DNA from 3 places in the Streptomyces sp. NBC_00086 genome. Region 1 is predicted to be linked to each of the others. Evidence: riboswitches for the same ligand, from Rfam matches in the RefSeq annotation. Region 1 holds a riboswitch; each other region holds the start of a gene.
What was found. Region 1 has a riboswitch for cobalamin ahead of metE (5-methyltetrahydropteroyltriglutamate--homocysteine S-methyltransferase). Riboswitches for the same ligand answer to the same signal wherever they lie in the genome.
Positions count from the first base shown of each region.

Region 1 (5,059 bases):
TGACGTCCGCGTCGAGGTTCTCGATGGCCTCGACGATGTCCCCGAACTCCGCGTAGCACATGTGGGTGTGGATCTGGGTGTCCGGACGGACGCCGCTGGTGGTGAGGCGGAAGGATTCCGTGGCCCACGCCAGGTAGCCGGCGTGGTCGGCGGCGCGCAGCGGCAGGGTTTCACGCAGGGCGGGCTCGTCGACCTGGATGACGGAGGTGCCGGCGGCCTCCAGGTCGGCCACCTCGTCGCGGAGCGCCAGCGCGACCTGGCGGGCGGTGGCGGCGAGCGGCTGGTCGTCGCGGACGAAGGACCAGGCGAGCATGGTGACGGGGCCGGTGAGCATGCCCTTGACCGGCTTGGCCGTCTGCTCCTGGGCGTACGCGGTCCAGCGCACGGTCATCGGGTCGGGGCGCGAGATGTCTCCGGCGAGGACCGGCGGGCGGACGTAGCGGGTGCCGTAGGACTGGACCCAGCCGTGCCGGGTGGCGAGGTAGCCGGTCAGCTGTTCGGCGAAGTACTGGACCATGTCGCTGCGTTCGGGCTCTCCGTGTACGAGTACGTCGAGGCCGGCCTTCTCCTGGAAGGCGACGACCTCGCGGATCTCGGCCCGGATGCGGTCCTCGTAGGCCGCCGTGTCGATGCGTCCCGCGCGCAGGTCGGCGCGGGCGGTGCGCAGTTCCGTGGTCTGCGGGAAGGAGCCGATGGTGGTGGTGGGAAGGAGCGGCAGGCCGAGGTGGGCGCGCTGGGCGGCGGCCCGTTCGGCGTAGGCGGGGAGGCGGCGGCCGTCGGTGTCGGTGATCGCGGCGGTGCGGGCGCGGACGGCCGGGTCGTGGGTGATCCGGGAGGCGGCGCGGGAGGCCAGGTCGGCCCGGTTCGCGGCGAGTTCGGCCGCGATCGCGTCGGTGCCCCGGGCGAGTCCGCGGGCCAGCGTGCTGATCTCGGTGCTCTTCTGCCGGGCGAAGGCGAGCCAGCGCCCGATCTGCGGGTCGGTGTCCCGCTCGGCGTCCGCGTCGAGGGGGACGTGCAGCAGGGAGCAGGACGCGGCGACGTCGACCCGGCCCGCGAGGCCGAGCAGGGTGCCCAGGGTCGCCAGTGACTGCTGGTAGTCATTGATCCAGATGTTGCGGCCGTTGACCACGCCCGCGACCAGGCGCTTGCCGGGGATGCCGCCGGCCGCGGCGAGGTCGTCGAGGTTGGCGGCGGCCCGGTCGGTGAAGTCGAGGGCGAGGCCCTCCACGGGCGCCTTCGCCAGTACGGGCAGCGCTTCGCCGAGCCGGTCGAAGTAGGAGGCGACGAGCAGCTTGGGGCGCTGGGCGAGGCTGAGGCCGCCGAGTTCGCGGTAGGCGCGGGCCGCCGCGTTCAGTTCGGCCGGGGTGCGGTCCTGGACCAGGGCCGGTTCGTCGAGCTGGACCCAGGCGGCGCCGGCAGCGCGCAGTTCGGTGATGACCCGTGCGTAGACGGGGAGCAGCCGGTCGAGGAGGGCCAGCGGATCGAAGCCGGGGGGCGTGCCGGGTGCGGGCTTGGCGAGGAGGAGGTAGGTCACAGGTCCGACCAGGACCGGGCGGGCCCTGTGGCCGAGGGCCAGGGCCTCCTTCAACTCGGCCACCTGCCGGGCGGGTTCGGCGGTGAAGACGGTGTCGGGACCCAGTTCGGGCACCAGGTAGTGGTAGTTGGTGTCGAACCACTTGGTCATCTCCAGCGGGGCCACGTCCTGGGTGCCCCGCGCCATCGCGAAGTAGCCGTCCAGGGCGTCCGCCGCGACGGCGGACCGGTGGCGGTCGGGGATCGCGCCGACCATGACCGTGGTGTCCAGGACGTGGTCGTAGTACGAGAAGTCGCCGGTGGGAACCTCGGTGATGCCGGCCTCGGCGAGCCGGGCCCAGTTGGTCCGGCGCAGGTCGCGGGCCGTGGCGCGGAGGGCTTCGGCGGTGACGCGGCCCTTCCAGTAGCCCTCGACCGCCTTCTTCAGTTCCCGGTTCTGTCCCTGGCGGGGGTACCCGTACACGGTGGCCCCTACGGGCGCGGCTGCGGACTCGGTGGTCACGGAACTCTCCTTCGCGAGCGTGTCTCCATGGCCCGGTGACGGGTCGCGGACGCGAAGGGTGCGGGAACGGGCGGGTGTTGGGGTCGCGTACGGCTCGGTACGCGACGGGAGGATCCGCCTGAAGCACGCCGACCCGCCCACGAGGTCACCGGGAAACCGTGCGCGGTCGTTCGCGCACGGGCAACGGGCAGGTCTTCGGACTCGCGGGCTCGCCTGCCGGTCTCCCGGCGGGCACCTAATGGCCGTCGCTTCCCAGGACCGCTTCCGGTCCCAGTGCGTATGACGGCGGTCGTTCCCGCTCACCGCTGCGGGGCAGTCCCGGATTCCCACCGGGTTCCCTCTTACGACGCATCCCGCCTGGCGGACGGGGGCGAACCAGCTGCGAGGCCCACAGTAGGGCGGACGCCCGGTGAATGAACACGACTTCCCGCATGCCGGACGGTGAGATGAGACACGGAGAGGCCTGCCGAGAAGCAAGCGGGGCGCGCGGACGGCCGGGTACGGCCGAACGGGCGAGTGACGCTGACGGCCCGGCAGATGACATGGAGTCACGACTATACCAATTGTGGTGGATTGTCTGATTCTAGGGTGTACTGGACACCGGCAACACCGTCCAGGAACTGGAGCGTTACGTGGCATCCACCACTCTCACCGTCTGGAAGTTCCCCACTCCCGAGGGGGCCCAGCAGGCGGAGTCCGCCCTGCTCGCCCTGCAGAAGGAACAGCTCATACAGGTGCACGACGCCGCGGTCGTCACCTGGCACGAAGACGCCAGGAAGCCGAAGACCCAGCAGTTGAACAGCCTCACGGGAGCCGGCGCGCTGTCCGGCACCTTCTGGGGGATGCTCTTCGGGCTCCTGTTCTTCGTGCCGCTGCTCGGCGCCGCCGTGGGTGCGGCAGCCGGGGCCATCGGTGGATCGCTGTCCGACGTCGGGATCGACGACCAGTTCATCGACGACGTGAAGTCCGAGGTGAAGCCCGGGACTTCCGCACTGTTCCTGCTCTCCTCCGACGCCGTGGTCGAGCGGGTGCGCGCCTCCTTCCCCGGCGGGCAGGCGCAGCTGATCCGCTCCAACCTCTCCGGCACGCAGGAGCAGCAGCTCCGCGAGGTCTTCGCGGCCTGAGACCCACCCGTCGCCGCGACGTCTCGGCCCGGACCGGTGGGTCTCCTCCCCCGGATCCGGGCCGCAGCGGTGTGCGCGCCGCCCTCGGCACCGCACTCGGGTACTGGCCCCGCACGCCCCGCCCGGCCCGCCGCGCCCCGGACTCCACCCCGGCCGCGGCGGCCCGGGCGGGGCGTTTCGCGTCCCCGCCGGAGGGGACCTTTGGCCCGGCCCGTGGGACCAAAGACCCGGATTGGGCCCCTGAGCTGCTGTTAGCGTTGAGGTGTCGCCGCCCGTGAGTGCACTGCGCTCGCCCATTCGATGGCCGATGGCCGCGACCGCGTATGCCGTATGCCCTGCCGAGAGGAGGCGATCGCCCCATGGATCACAGTCCGAGTCCGCTGAACCACCCGCGCCGCGTCGCCTCGTCCTGCGCCGCGCTCTGAGCCGCACCTCCGCGTAGCCAGAGCTCTCGCTCCACCCCCGACGGCCCGTCGGCGCTCGCCGCCCGGCCGCTCACCCTTGCCCGGCCCGTTCCGGCAACCCCGCGCCCAGCCCTTGCGGCGGGCTCGTCCGGCATGCTCCGGGCTCCTCCACCCACCCCTTTCCGGGGCGTCCACAGGCCGCTCCGTCCGGTCCGCGCGAGGTCTCGCGCACCGTCACGCCCATTTCCCCGCACGTCCCCGTTCACCAGAAGGAAGCACTGTCATGACCATCAGCACGAACACCAACACCCGCACCGACGCCGCCTCGACCGCCGATGAGCAGGCCCAGGCCCTGGCCGTCCTGCACGAGATCCGCGACGAACTGCGCGATTTCAACCGGGACATGGACCGCCTGAACGCCCTGACGGAAGATCAGGTCAAGTCCACCGTGGAGAACCGGAAGCTGACGGCGCTGACCCTCATGTTCGTCATTCCGTCCACCTTCGCCGCGATCCCGGGCGCCAACTTCGAGCACCTCAACGAGTACGGCTTCGACAACTTCTTCGCCCTGCCGGTCCTCCTGGGCACCGTACTCGCCGCATCCCTGGGCACCTTCGTCTTCGTCAAGAAGAAGGGCTGGCTCTAGGCCGTCGCCGCCGGCGCGGGCAGGGGCGGGAGGCCCGGCGCCGACAGCCAGGCCGCGAACAGGTCGTCCAGCGGTTCGAGCGCGTAGCGGGACGCGTGCGCGGTGAAACCGGCCGTGGTGACCACGCCGTGGCGGTTCACGGTGGCCCACTCCCGCAGCATGCGGAAGAACGGGCCGTCCCCCAGCGCGCAGCGGATCGCGTGCACGGCGAGGCCGCCGCGCTGGTAGAGGCGGTCGTCGAACATCAGCTTGCGTCCCGGGTCGGCCAGCAGGAGGTCCTGCGGCTGCCCGGAGAGCAAGCGGTGTGCGGCGGCCGCCAGTTCGTGCGCGGTGCGGCCGCCGGAGCGCTCCGACCAGAGCCATTCCGCGTACTTGGCGAAGCCCTCGTTGAGCCAGATGTGCCGCCAGTCGGCGATGGTCACGCTGTTGCCGAACCACTGGTGCGCGAGCTCGTGGGCGATGAGCCGCTCGGAGCCGCGTACGCCGTCCACGTGGTTGGAGCCGAACAGGGAGAGCCCCTGGGCCTCCACCGGCACGTCCAGTTCCTCGTCGGCGACGACCACCGCGTACTCGCCGAAGGGGTAGGGGCCGAACAGCTCCTCGAACAGCTGCATCATCGCGGGCTGCCGCGCGAAGTCGCGCGAGAAGCGGGGCAGCAGATGCGCCGGTACGTGGGCGCTCTGCGGGACGCCGCCGAGCCCGGGGTCGCCGAGCAGCACCGTCTGGTACATGCCGATGGACAGGCCGACCAGGTAGCTGGAGGTCGGCGCCGGCTGCTCGTACACCCAGGTGGTGGTGGAGGCGCGGGTCGTCCGCGTGAGCAGCCTGCCGCCGGCCACGACGGTGTACG
Region 1 covers NZ_JAPELZ010000001.1:7,271,116-7,276,174, reverse strand. Annotated here, with positions in the region: gene metE (5-methyltetrahydropteroyltriglutamate--homocysteine S-methyltransferase) at 1-2,035, opposite strand, end outside; cobalamin riboswitch at 2,204-2,430, opposite strand; gene OG276_RS32980 (DUF1269 domain-containing protein) at 2,668-3,159, shown strand; gene OG276_RS32975 (hypothetical protein) at 3,847-4,209, shown strand; gene OG276_RS32970 (M1 family metallopeptidase) at 4,206-5,059, opposite strand, start outside.

Region 2 (5,059 bases), 4.8 Mb from region 1:
CGGCGTCCCGCTCGGGGATCGACCTCATCACCACGTCTCCCCTCCTGCGCGCACGGCGGCCGTTCGTCGGGACCATCTTGCGCCATGAGGTCAGTTCCGGATAGAAACTCACCTGGAGCGAGTGAGTTCCCAAAAGAGACTAACAAGACCCGGGGGTGGGCTCCGCATGAGCGGAACACAAGTGATCCACGAGCACGACCGACGCGACGACGAACGGGAGACCTCGTCGCCGGGCGTCTTCTGGCGCTACTGGGCCGCCGCCACGGTCAGCGGCGCGGGCACCGCCGTCACCGTCCTCGCCCTGCCGCTCGTCGCCCTCACCGTTCTGGACGCCACCGCTTTCCAGGTCGCCCTGCTCGCCGCCGCCGGGCAGGTCTCCTGGCTGCTGCTCAGCCTTCCGGCGGGCGTCCTCGCGCAGCGCGTGCCGCTGCGCCGACTCCAGGTCACGCTCGACCTCGTACGGTTCGCGGCGCTCGGATCACTGCCGCTCGCCTGGTGGATCGGCACACTCACGTATCCGCACCTGGTGTTCGCGGCGCTCGTCACCGGCTCGGCGACCGTGCTGTTCGACATCGGCAACTCGACCTTCCTGCCCGCCGTCGTCCCGGCCCGGCAGCTGGCCGCCCGCAACAGCGTCATGTCGGGCACGCACGCCGTCACCGACACCGGCGGCCCCTCCCTCGGCGGCGTCCTGATCGGTGCGACGGGCCCGGTCGGCGCGATCGTCGTGGACGCCGCCAGCTACCTGGCCTCCGCCGTGCTCTTGCGCACCCTCCCCGAGAGCCGCCCCGTGCCCCGCACCAGCGAGAGCGCGCTGCGGCTGATGCGCGCGGGATGGCGGTACGTCACCAAGCACCCGGTCATGCGCCCCTGCATGATCTGGGCGACCGCCGCCAACTTCCTCAACGCGGCCCTCGTCACCCTCACCCCCCTCTACCTGGTCCGCGGAGCCGGCCTCGACTCCATGCAGCTCGGTCTCGTCCTCGCCATGGACGGAGTCGGCGCGCTCGCCGGCGCCGCCGTCGCGGTCCGCGTGACCACGCGCCTCGGCACCGCGCGGGGCATCATCCTGGCCGACCTGGCCGGCGGCGCGCTGCTCCTGCTCGCCCCGCTGACCACGTCGGCGGGGGACGCGTTCTGGTTCGCCCTGGGCAACGCCGGCTTCGCCTTCGGCACCGTCATCGGCTCGATCACCACCCGCACCTACCGGCAGACGCAGTCGCCCCCGGAACTGCTGTCCCGCGTGATGGCCACGGTCCGCTTCGTCTCCTGGGGCGCGCTGCCGCTCGGCGCGCTCACCGCCGGCCTCCTCGCCACCCAGTTCGGCGCCCGTACCGCGCTCTGGACCGTCTGCGCCGCCGCCCTCCTGCCCCCGCTCTACCTCTTCTCCACCCAGGTGGGCCGCCACCGCGACCTCATCTGACGCCCTGGACCGCGTCCCTTGCGGCCCGAGCTCAACGGTGCTCGGGGTTCTCGAAGTCGAACCGGCAGCCGGCGTCCCACTCGGAGCGCTGGTTTCCGTGGGCGGGGATGCCACCGGTGTCCTTGAGCATCCTCGCCAGGTGGAGCTGGTTCCAGGTCATGAAGGTCGTGTTGCGGTTCGTGAAGTCGTTGTCCGGCCCGCCGGAGCCGGGGTCGAGGTACGACGGGCCCGGGCCGGCCTCACCGACCCAGCCCGCGTCCGCCTGCGGCGGAATGACGTATCCGAGGTGCTGGAGGCTGTACAGGACGTTCATCGCGCAGTGCTTGGCGCCGTCCTCGTTGCCGGTGATCAGGCACCCGCCCACCCGACCGTAGTAGGCGTACTGGCCGAGCTCGTTGAGGATCGACGAGCAGGCGTACAGGCGCTCGATCACCTTCTTCATGACCGAGGAGTTGTCACCCAGCCATACGGGCCCAGCCAGCGTGAGGATGTCTGCGGCCATGACTTTCGAGTAGATGACCGGCCACTCATCGGTCTCCCAGCCGTGCTCCGTCATGTCCGGCCAGACGCCGGTCGCGATGTCGAGGTCCACTGCCCTGAGCACCTCGACCTGGACACCCTGGCGCTTCATGATGCCGGTGCTGATGTCGATCAGGCCCTGCGTGTGGCTCTGTTCCGGCGACCGCTTGAGGGTGCAGTTGATCACCACGGCACGCAGGTCGTCGTGAGACATGGCGTTGTAAGTCATCGTCGCGCTCCTCCGGTAGCCACCCGTCCAGCCTCACCGGCGCCCGGCAGGCCCGCCACCCGGCCGCACCCGTCCGGGTCGTCCGGGTGGAACACGCGGCCGGAATAGTGCGGCGACGCGCGGCAGCCCGTCCTCGGCGGTCACGGGCCTACGGAACTCCCTTTTCAGCCCGGGGCATTGAGTCGGACGGCGACGACGCCGACACATGGTGTGACGCACAAGCGGAATCCGGCCGCCGCCCGGCGCGATTGGGGCGGGTTGTTACCGGTCCGCGCGGCCGACTAGGGTCAGCGGGCCTTGGTGTTCGGGAAACCGGTGGGAAACCGGTGCGGCCCTCGCCACTGTGATCGGGAAGTCCGGCTCCACTCCTGCGGGAAAGCCACTGGGCTGCGCGGGAGGTTCCGCGCTGCCCGGGAAGGCGGAGCATGGACGTCAACCCGTGAGCCAGGAGACCGGCCGGGGCGCGTTGTCCATCCACGAGGTGCTGGAGAGGTCTCCCTACTCATGCATATAGCCGAGGGGTTCCTGCCCCCTTTGCACGCGGTCGCCTGGGGCGCCGCGTCCGCCCCCTTCGTCGTCCACGGCGTCCGCGCGCTCACCCGCGAGGTGAAGGCCAACCCGGAGAGCACGCTGCTGCTCGGCGCCTCCGGAGCCTTCACCTTCGTACTGTCCGCCCTGAAGATCCCATCCGTGACGGGCAGTTGCTCGCACCCCACGGGCACCGGGCTCGGGGCGATCCTGTTCCGGCCGCCGATCATGGCGGTGCTCGGCACGATCACCCTGCTCTTCCAGGCGCTGCTGCTGGCACACGGCGGGCTCACCACCCTCGGCGCCAACGTCTTCTCCATGGCCATCGCCGGGCCCTGGGCGGGCTACGCCGTCTACCGGCTGCTGCGGAAGTCCGGTCTCCCGCTGATGGTGACCGTGTTCTTCGGCGCCTTCTTCGCCGACCTGGTCACCTACTGCGTCACCAGCGTGCAGCTCGCCCTGGCCTTCCCCGACCCGGCCTCCGGATTCCCGGGCTCGCTCGCGAAGTTCGGGGGGATCTTCGCGGTCACGCAGATACCGCTGGCGGTGAGCGAGGGGCTGCTGACCGTCCTGGTGATGCGGCTGCTGATGGCGTCGAGCAAGTCGGACCTGGTCCGGCTGGGCGTCGCGAAGCTGACCTCCGCCCGTACCGAAGAGAAGGCGGCGGCCTGATGAGCGGGATGTCCAAGAACGCGAAGATCAACAGCCTGCTGCTGCTCCTGGTGGCGGCGCTGGCCGTGCTGCCGATCGCCCTGGGGCTGGGCGAGGGCAAGGAGGAGCCCTTCGCGGGCGCCGACGCTCAGGCGGAGACGGCGATCACCGAGCTGAAGCCGGATTACGAGCCCTGGTTCTCCCCTCTGTACGAGCCCCCCTCGGCCGAGATCGAGTCCGCGCTGTTCGCCTTGCAGGCGGCGCTGGGCGCGGGCGTGCTCGCGTACTACTTCGGCGTCCGCAAGGGCCGCCGCCAGGGAGCGGCCGCCGCCGCAGCCGCCACCGCCCCGGAGGCCTAGGCGGTGCTGCCGATCGACGTGGCCGCGCACGGCAGTCGCTGGCGCGGCCGGCACCCGCTGGAGAAGGCACTGCTCGGGATCGGGCTGACCGTCACCGCCGTGTGCCTGCCGCCCTGGCCGGGCGGGCCGCTGGTGGCCGCCGCCACCCTCGTCGTGCTGCTCGGCCCGGCCGGGGTGGCCGGCCGGCAGCTCTGGCGGGCCTTCCGGATCCCGCTCGGCTTCTGCTTCACCGGGGCGCTGCCGCTGCTGTTCGCGGTCGGCGGCCCGGCGGGGCCGGTGTCCCTGGCCCCCGACGGCCCGCGGCTCGCCGCCGAACTGCTGCTGCGCACCTCGGCGGCCTCGCTCGGGCTGCTGCTGTTCGCCTTCACCACCCCGGTCTCCGACGTACTGCCCCGACTGGTCCGGGCCGGGGTGCCGGCCCCGGTGGTGGACGTGGCCCTGGTCATGTACCGGATCGGCTTCCTGCTGCTCGACTCCATGGCCCAGGTCCGCCGGGCCCAGGCGGCCCGGCTCGGTCACACCGGCCGGGCGGCGGTGTGGCGCTCCCTGGCGGGGCTCGCCGCCACCTCCTTCGTACGGGCCTTCGACCGCGCGGCCAAGCTCCAGGCGGGGCTGGCCGGACGCGGCTACGACGGCGCGCTGCGGGTCCTCGTACCGGAGGCGGCCCTGTCGTGGCGCTTCCTGGCGGCCACCGCAGGGCTGCTGGCGGCCCTGATCACCCTGACCCTCACCCTGAAGGGGCTCTCCCTGTGAACGCGTCGCCGAACCCGTCGCCGGACCCGTCACCGAACGCGGTGGTGGAGCTGTCCGGCGCGGGCTACGCCTACGAGGACGGCCCGGCGGTGCTGACCGGCGTCGACTTCGCCATCGCGCCGGGCCGGGCGCTAGCCCTGCTGGGCCGCAACGGCAGCGGCAAGACCACGCTGATGCGGCTGCTGAGCGGCGGCCTGCGGCCCGGCGCGGGATCGCTGCGGCTGGACGGCACGGAGGTCTCGTACGGCCGGGCCGGACTGACCCGGCTGCGCACGTCCGTCCAGCTGGTGGTGCAGGACCCCGACGACCAGCTGTTCGCGGCCTCGGTGGAACAGGACGTGTCCTTCGGCCCGATGAACCTGGGACTCCCCGCTCCGGAGGTCCGTGCCCGCGTGGACTCGGCCCTCGCCGCACTCGACATCACGCACGTCCGGGACCGCCCCACGCACCTGCTCTCCTACGGCCAGCGCAAGCGCGCGGCGATCGCGGGGGCGGTGGCGATGGCTCCGCGCGTACTGATCCTGGACGAGCCGACGGCCGGCCTGGACCCGGACGGCCAGGAGCGGCTCCTCGACGTCCTCGCGGGCCTGCGCGCCG
Region 2 covers NZ_JAPELZ010000001.1:2,431,217-2,436,275, forward strand. Annotated here, with positions in the region: gene OG276_RS10595 (winged helix-turn-helix transcriptional regulator) at 1-28, opposite strand, end outside; gene OG276_RS10600 (MFS transporter) at 167-1,423, shown strand; gene OG276_RS10605 (flavodoxin family protein) at 1,455-2,171, opposite strand; cobalamin riboswitch at 2,453-2,647, shown strand; gene OG276_RS10610 (energy-coupling factor ABC transporter permease) at 2,676-3,371, shown strand; gene OG276_RS10615 (energy-coupling factor ABC transporter substrate-binding protein) at 3,380-3,709, shown strand; gene cbiQ (cobalt ECF transporter T component CbiQ) at 3,713-4,462, shown strand; gene OG276_RS10625 (energy-coupling factor ABC transporter ATP-binding protein) at 4,459-5,059, shown strand, end outside.
Region 2: it holds a riboswitch for cobalamin, as region 1 does, so the genes downstream of both, OG276_RS10610 (energy-coupling factor ABC transporter permease) here and metE (5-methyltetrahydropteroyltriglutamate--homocysteine S-methyltransferase) in region 1, are expected to answer to the same signal.

Region 3 (5,059 bases), 3.4 Mb from region 1:
ACCTCACCGGTGACAACGCCAACTGCCTGCCCACGGACACCACCAAGAACACGGTGTACGCCTTCTCCAAGGAGCACGGCGTCGCCTCCCCCGAGGCCTTCGGCATCCTGCTCGCCAAGCACTTCGTCTCCTCCCAGGCCCCGATCCGCGAGGCGCAGATCCGCGTCGAGGAGTACGCCTGGGAGCGGATCCCGGTCCCGACGCGCAAGGAGCAGCACTCCTTCGCCCTCAAGGGCACCGAGGTGCGCACCGCGCAGATCACGTACAGCGAGACCACCGGTCTCCAGGTGATCTCGGGTCTGAAGGACCTGACCGTGATGAACTCGACCAACTCCGAGTTCCACGGCTTCATCAAGGACAAGTACACGACGCTGCAGGAGGCGTACGACCGCATCCTGGCGACCAAGGTCACCGCGCGCTGGGCGCACTCGGCGCTCGCCGCCGACGACGCCGAGTACGACTGGGACCAGTCGTACAAGAAGGTCCGCAAGAACATGCTGGAAGCCTTCGCGGAGACCTACTCGTACTCCCTGCAGCAGACCCTGAACCAGATGGCCGAGCGCGTGCTCGACAACTGCCCCAAGGTCAACGAGGTGCGCCTCAACCTCCCCAACAAGCACCACTTCCTCGTCGACCTGGAGCCCTTCGGCCTCAAGAACGACAACGAGGTCTACTTCGCGGCCGACCGCATGTACGGCCTCATCGAGGGCACCGTGCACCGCGACGGCGTGCAGCCGGTGATCGCGACGAGCGACTGGATCGTGGCCTGACGCCCGCTCCCCACCCACGGTAGTTCGGCCCGGACCGCGTCGCGGGGTCCGGGCCGCTGCGCGTTCGCGGCCCGACTCAGCCCGGCCCGCCCCGATCCGACGCCGCGCCGTGAAGCTCAAGTCTTGCTCTGAGACGGCAGGACGGGGGTTGGGCGCCGCACCGTCAGGTGACACTGCTGACAGACGAGGCGGGCCGAAACGGGGGGTGGACCCGGTATGCGGTGGGTGTTCCGGCAGTTCGCAAGGGGTTCGCACGAGATGCGGGACCTGGACGTGTACGACATCGCGTTCCTGGCGGGTGGGGCGCGGCGGGTGGCGGACAGCGCGATGGTCGCGCTGAACAGGCGCGGCCTGCTCGTGGTGCACAAGGCGCAGGTGCGTACGGTGGGCGGGGAGTTGCCCGGGCACGCGGTCGAGCGTCGTGTGCTCGCGTTCTGCGGGCGCACCAGGAGCGTCGACTCGGTCCGCGCCGACCTGCACCGCTCCCTGGAGGGCTACGAGATCGGCCGTCGGCTGGCCGCATGGGGCCTGGTGAAGGGCGCGGACCGCCGCGTGACCCGTAGCGGGAGACGACACCTGGAGGCGGCCGGGCGCGACGCGAGCATCCCGGAGTACGTCCTGCGCGGGGCCGCCGGCGTCCTGGACGCCACGGCCCGACGCCCGGTCGGCCGCCCGGTCGGCCGCGCGCAGGCGGTTCCACGCCGTCGTGGCCCGACGTCGGGGCGCAGGCTGCCGCGCATGGACGGCGACTCCGATCCCGGCTCGCACTCGGGCTCGTACTCCGACGGCGGCGGAGGCGGCGGAGGCGGCGACGGCGGAGGCGGCGGTGAGTGAGGCGGGGAGTCAGGGACTGCCCGGCGGATCCTCCGGCCCGCCCACGAGCAGGTTCCAGCGCCCGGAGCGCCCCGTCAGCGTCGTCACCGACCCCGGGCGTGCGTCGAGCCGCCAGAAGGCCGCCGCCGGCAGCTCCAGGGCCCACACCACGGCCGCCCGTACGACGCCCTGCCCGGCCACCGCCCGGTGCGTCCCCGGCGCCAGCGCGCCCAGGTGTGCGCCGACCCGCGCGATCAGCGTCTCGACCGACTCGCCGCCGCCCGGGGGCGCGTACGCGGTGTCGGTCATCCACCTCCGCAGCCCCTCGGGGTCCTCCCCGGCCACGTCGTCCATGGCCCGCCCGGCCCAGGCGCCGTGGTCCTGCCCGCGCAGCCCTTCGTGCCCGGGGCACGGATCTGCGGACGGGAAGCGGTGGAGGCGCCCCGCTTCGTCCAGAGGCGGAATCACGAGACGGACTCGTACGGTGGTGGGGTGCACCGTCCGATTCTTCCGGGGTTTCGCACCGCGTTCAACCATCGGCCATCTGTTGGGTGCGGACATGACAATCAACCCCGCGAGCGTCTTCCTCTCAGGGCAAAACCCTCATAAAGGAAGAACATTGACCACACGTCTCGCCGCCCGCGCCTCCGCACTCGTGCTCTGCACGGCACTCGCCGGGTCCGTGGCGCTCCCCGCACAGGCCTCCTCGATCGGCACCGTCCGGCCCAGGGCCGAGACCGCGCCGCTGTACGACGACGAGGCCGGCGGCGACGCCAACGCGGACGACCCGGCGATCTGGCGCAACGCCGCCGACCCGGGCCGCAGCCTGGTGATCGCGACCGCCAAGCAGGGCGGCCTGCGGGTCTACGACCTGGAGGCCCGGCAGGTGCAGTCGCTGCCCGCCCCGGCCGGACCGGGCGCCGACGACGCACCCGGCCGCTTCAACAACGTCGACCTGGTCAGCGGCCTGCGCCTGGGCGGCGGGCGCGCCGATGTCGCGGTGGTCAGCGACCGGGGCAACGACCGGCTGCGGATCTACCGGATCGACCGGAACCGGCCCGGCGGCCCGCTCACCGACGTCACCGACCCGGGAGCGCGCCCGGTCTTCTCCGCCGACCAGGCCGAGATCAACGAGCAGAAGACCGCGTACGGCCTGGCCACCTGGACGGACCGCAAGAGCGGCCGGTCCTACGCGGCGGTCAGTCAGCGCAACCGCACCCGGATCGCCCTGCTGGAGCTGGTCGCCACCCCCGCAGGCACGGTCGACTACCGCCAGGTGCGCACGCTGGACCTGCCGTCCTCCTTCCGCCTGCCGAACGGCGCTTCCTGGACGCCCTGTGCCGAGCCGGGCGAACTGCCGCAGATCGAGGGCATGGTCGTCGACCCCGCGGACGGCACCCTGTACGCGGGGCAGGAGGACGTCGGGATCTGGCGCATCGACGCGGGCCTCGGCGGCACGCCGAAGCTGATCGACAAGGTGCGCGAGTACGGCGTGCCCGGCACCTACGACGAGGAGACCGAGGAGTGCGCGCCCGGCGCCGATCCCGGCTACGGGGGCAAGCGCCTGAAGGCCGACGTCGAGGGCCTGACCCTGGTCACCGAGGCCGACGGCGACGGCTACCTGCTCGCCTCCAGCCAGGGTGACGACACCTTCGTCGCCTACGACCGCGAGCGCGAGGACCACAACGAGTTCGAGGGCGCCTTCCGCATCACCGCGGCCTCCGCCACCCTTGACGGCTCCGAGGTCTGCGACGGCGCCGCCGCCCTCAACGCCCCCCTCGGTACGCGCTATCCCCGCGGCCTGCTCGTCGTCCAGGACGGCCGGGAAACCCCGGGCGACGGCGACCGCGAGGCGACCGGCTTCAAGTTCGTCGGCCTGGGCGAGGTGGTCGACGCCATCGGCTGACGCCGTCGGCCGGTGAGACGCGCCGGTGAGACGAGCCGGTGCGACGAGCCGGTGAGACGGAACCCTCCTGCAAGGACGCTGTAAGGCCGCCATAAAGAGCGGTACGGTGGCGGACGACAAGACGACGGTATGACGGAAGTCCGGTTGAGAATCCGGCACGGTCGCGCCACTGTGAATCCTCCCGGAGGGGGAGGAAAGTCAGACCCGCCACCGTCGTCGCAAGCACCACTGACCGGGACGCGTGTTCCCTCTGGAGGTTCCTGCCATGGCCGACTCCGCCGTGCCCACGACTGCCGCCCCGCTGGCCGTCGCACCCATCTCCCTCTCCACCCTGGCCCCTTGGGCGCTGTTCGTGGGCGTTCTGATGCTGGTCCTGCTCTACCTCGTCGGCGCCGAGCAGGGCGCCACCGCGATCTTCGAAGGCGACACCGTGCACGAGTGGATGCACGACGGCCGCCACCTCCTCGGCTTCCCCTGCCACTGATCCACCGATCCGCAAGGGACCGAAAACTTCATGAACCCCATTTCCCCCCGCGTGCTCCTCATCAGGGGCATGCTCGCCGGCCTGCTCGCCGGAGTTGCCGCGTTCCTCGTCGCGTACTTCCTGGGCGAGTCCCAGGTCGACGCGGCGATCGCCCTGGAGGAAGCCGGATCCCACGATCACGGTGACGCCGAGGCGGCTCCGGTCAGCCGGGCCCTCCAGGCCACGGCCGGGCTGGGCACCGGAACCCTGCTCTACGGGATCGCGCTCGGCGGCATCGCCGCGCTCGTCTACTGCTACGCCCTGGGCCGGATCGGCCGCTTCGGCCCCCGGGCCACGGCGCTGCTGGTCTCCGGCGGTCTGTTCGTCACCGTCACCCTGGTGCCGTTCTTCAAGTACCCCGCCAACCCGCCGGCCGTCGGAGACCCCGAGACCACGGTCCAGCGGACCACCCTCTACGTCCTGATGCTCGCGCTCGGCCTGCTGCTCGCGGCCGCCGCGCTGATCCTGGGCCGGCGCCTCGCGCCGCGCCTGGGCAACTGGAACGCCTCGATCGCAGCCTCGCTCGCCTTCGTGGTGGCCGTCGCCGTCGCCTACGCGTTCCTGCCCGGCATCAACGAGGTGCCGACGGGCTTCCCGGCGGCGCTCGTCTGGCAGTTCCGGCTCGCCTCGCTCGCCATTCAGGCCGCGATGTGGGGAACTTTCGGCCTGGCTTTCGGATTTCTTGCCGAACGGGCTCTTGTCCCCGCCGCAACACCCAAGGAGGCTGTACAGCCTGCGAGTTGACGTCTTGCGTGCAAGTGAATGAGAGGCTGGTGACGGCGCGGTGGCGACGGCGACCCGAGAGCTCGGGGACCATCGAAGACCCAAAGGCCGCCGGGAGGCGCCGCACTGGCTTCACTTGCCGCACTGGCTTCGCCTGCCGCACCTGCCCAACCGGCAGCAGTGGCGAGACGTGCGGGAGTGGCGGGGCTGGACGGGCGCGGCCCCGTTCTGGCTGAACGCGGTGCTCCTGCTGCTGACCCCCTTCTCCACCGTCACCCTGCTCGCGCAGATCGGCATCATCGCGGGCCTGACCGCCGTCGCCGG
Region 3 covers NZ_JAPELZ010000001.1:3,916,358-3,921,416, reverse strand. Annotated here, with positions in the region: gene pucL (factor-independent urate hydroxylase) at 1-770, shown strand, start outside; gene OG276_RS17485 (TIGR04222 domain-containing membrane protein) at 987-1,604, shown strand; gene OG276_RS17480 (histidine phosphatase family protein) at 1,614-2,081, opposite strand; gene OG276_RS17475 (phytase) at 2,203-3,489, shown strand; cobalamin riboswitch at 3,580-3,716, shown strand; gene OG276_RS17470 (CbtB-domain containing protein) at 3,755-3,973, shown strand; gene OG276_RS17465 (CbtA family protein) at 4,004-4,756, shown strand; gene OG276_RS17460 (hypothetical protein) at 4,872-5,059, shown strand, end outside.
Region 3: it holds a riboswitch for cobalamin, as region 1 does, so the genes downstream of both, OG276_RS17470 (CbtB-domain containing protein) here and metE (5-methyltetrahydropteroyltriglutamate--homocysteine S-methyltransferase) in region 1, are expected to answer to the same signal.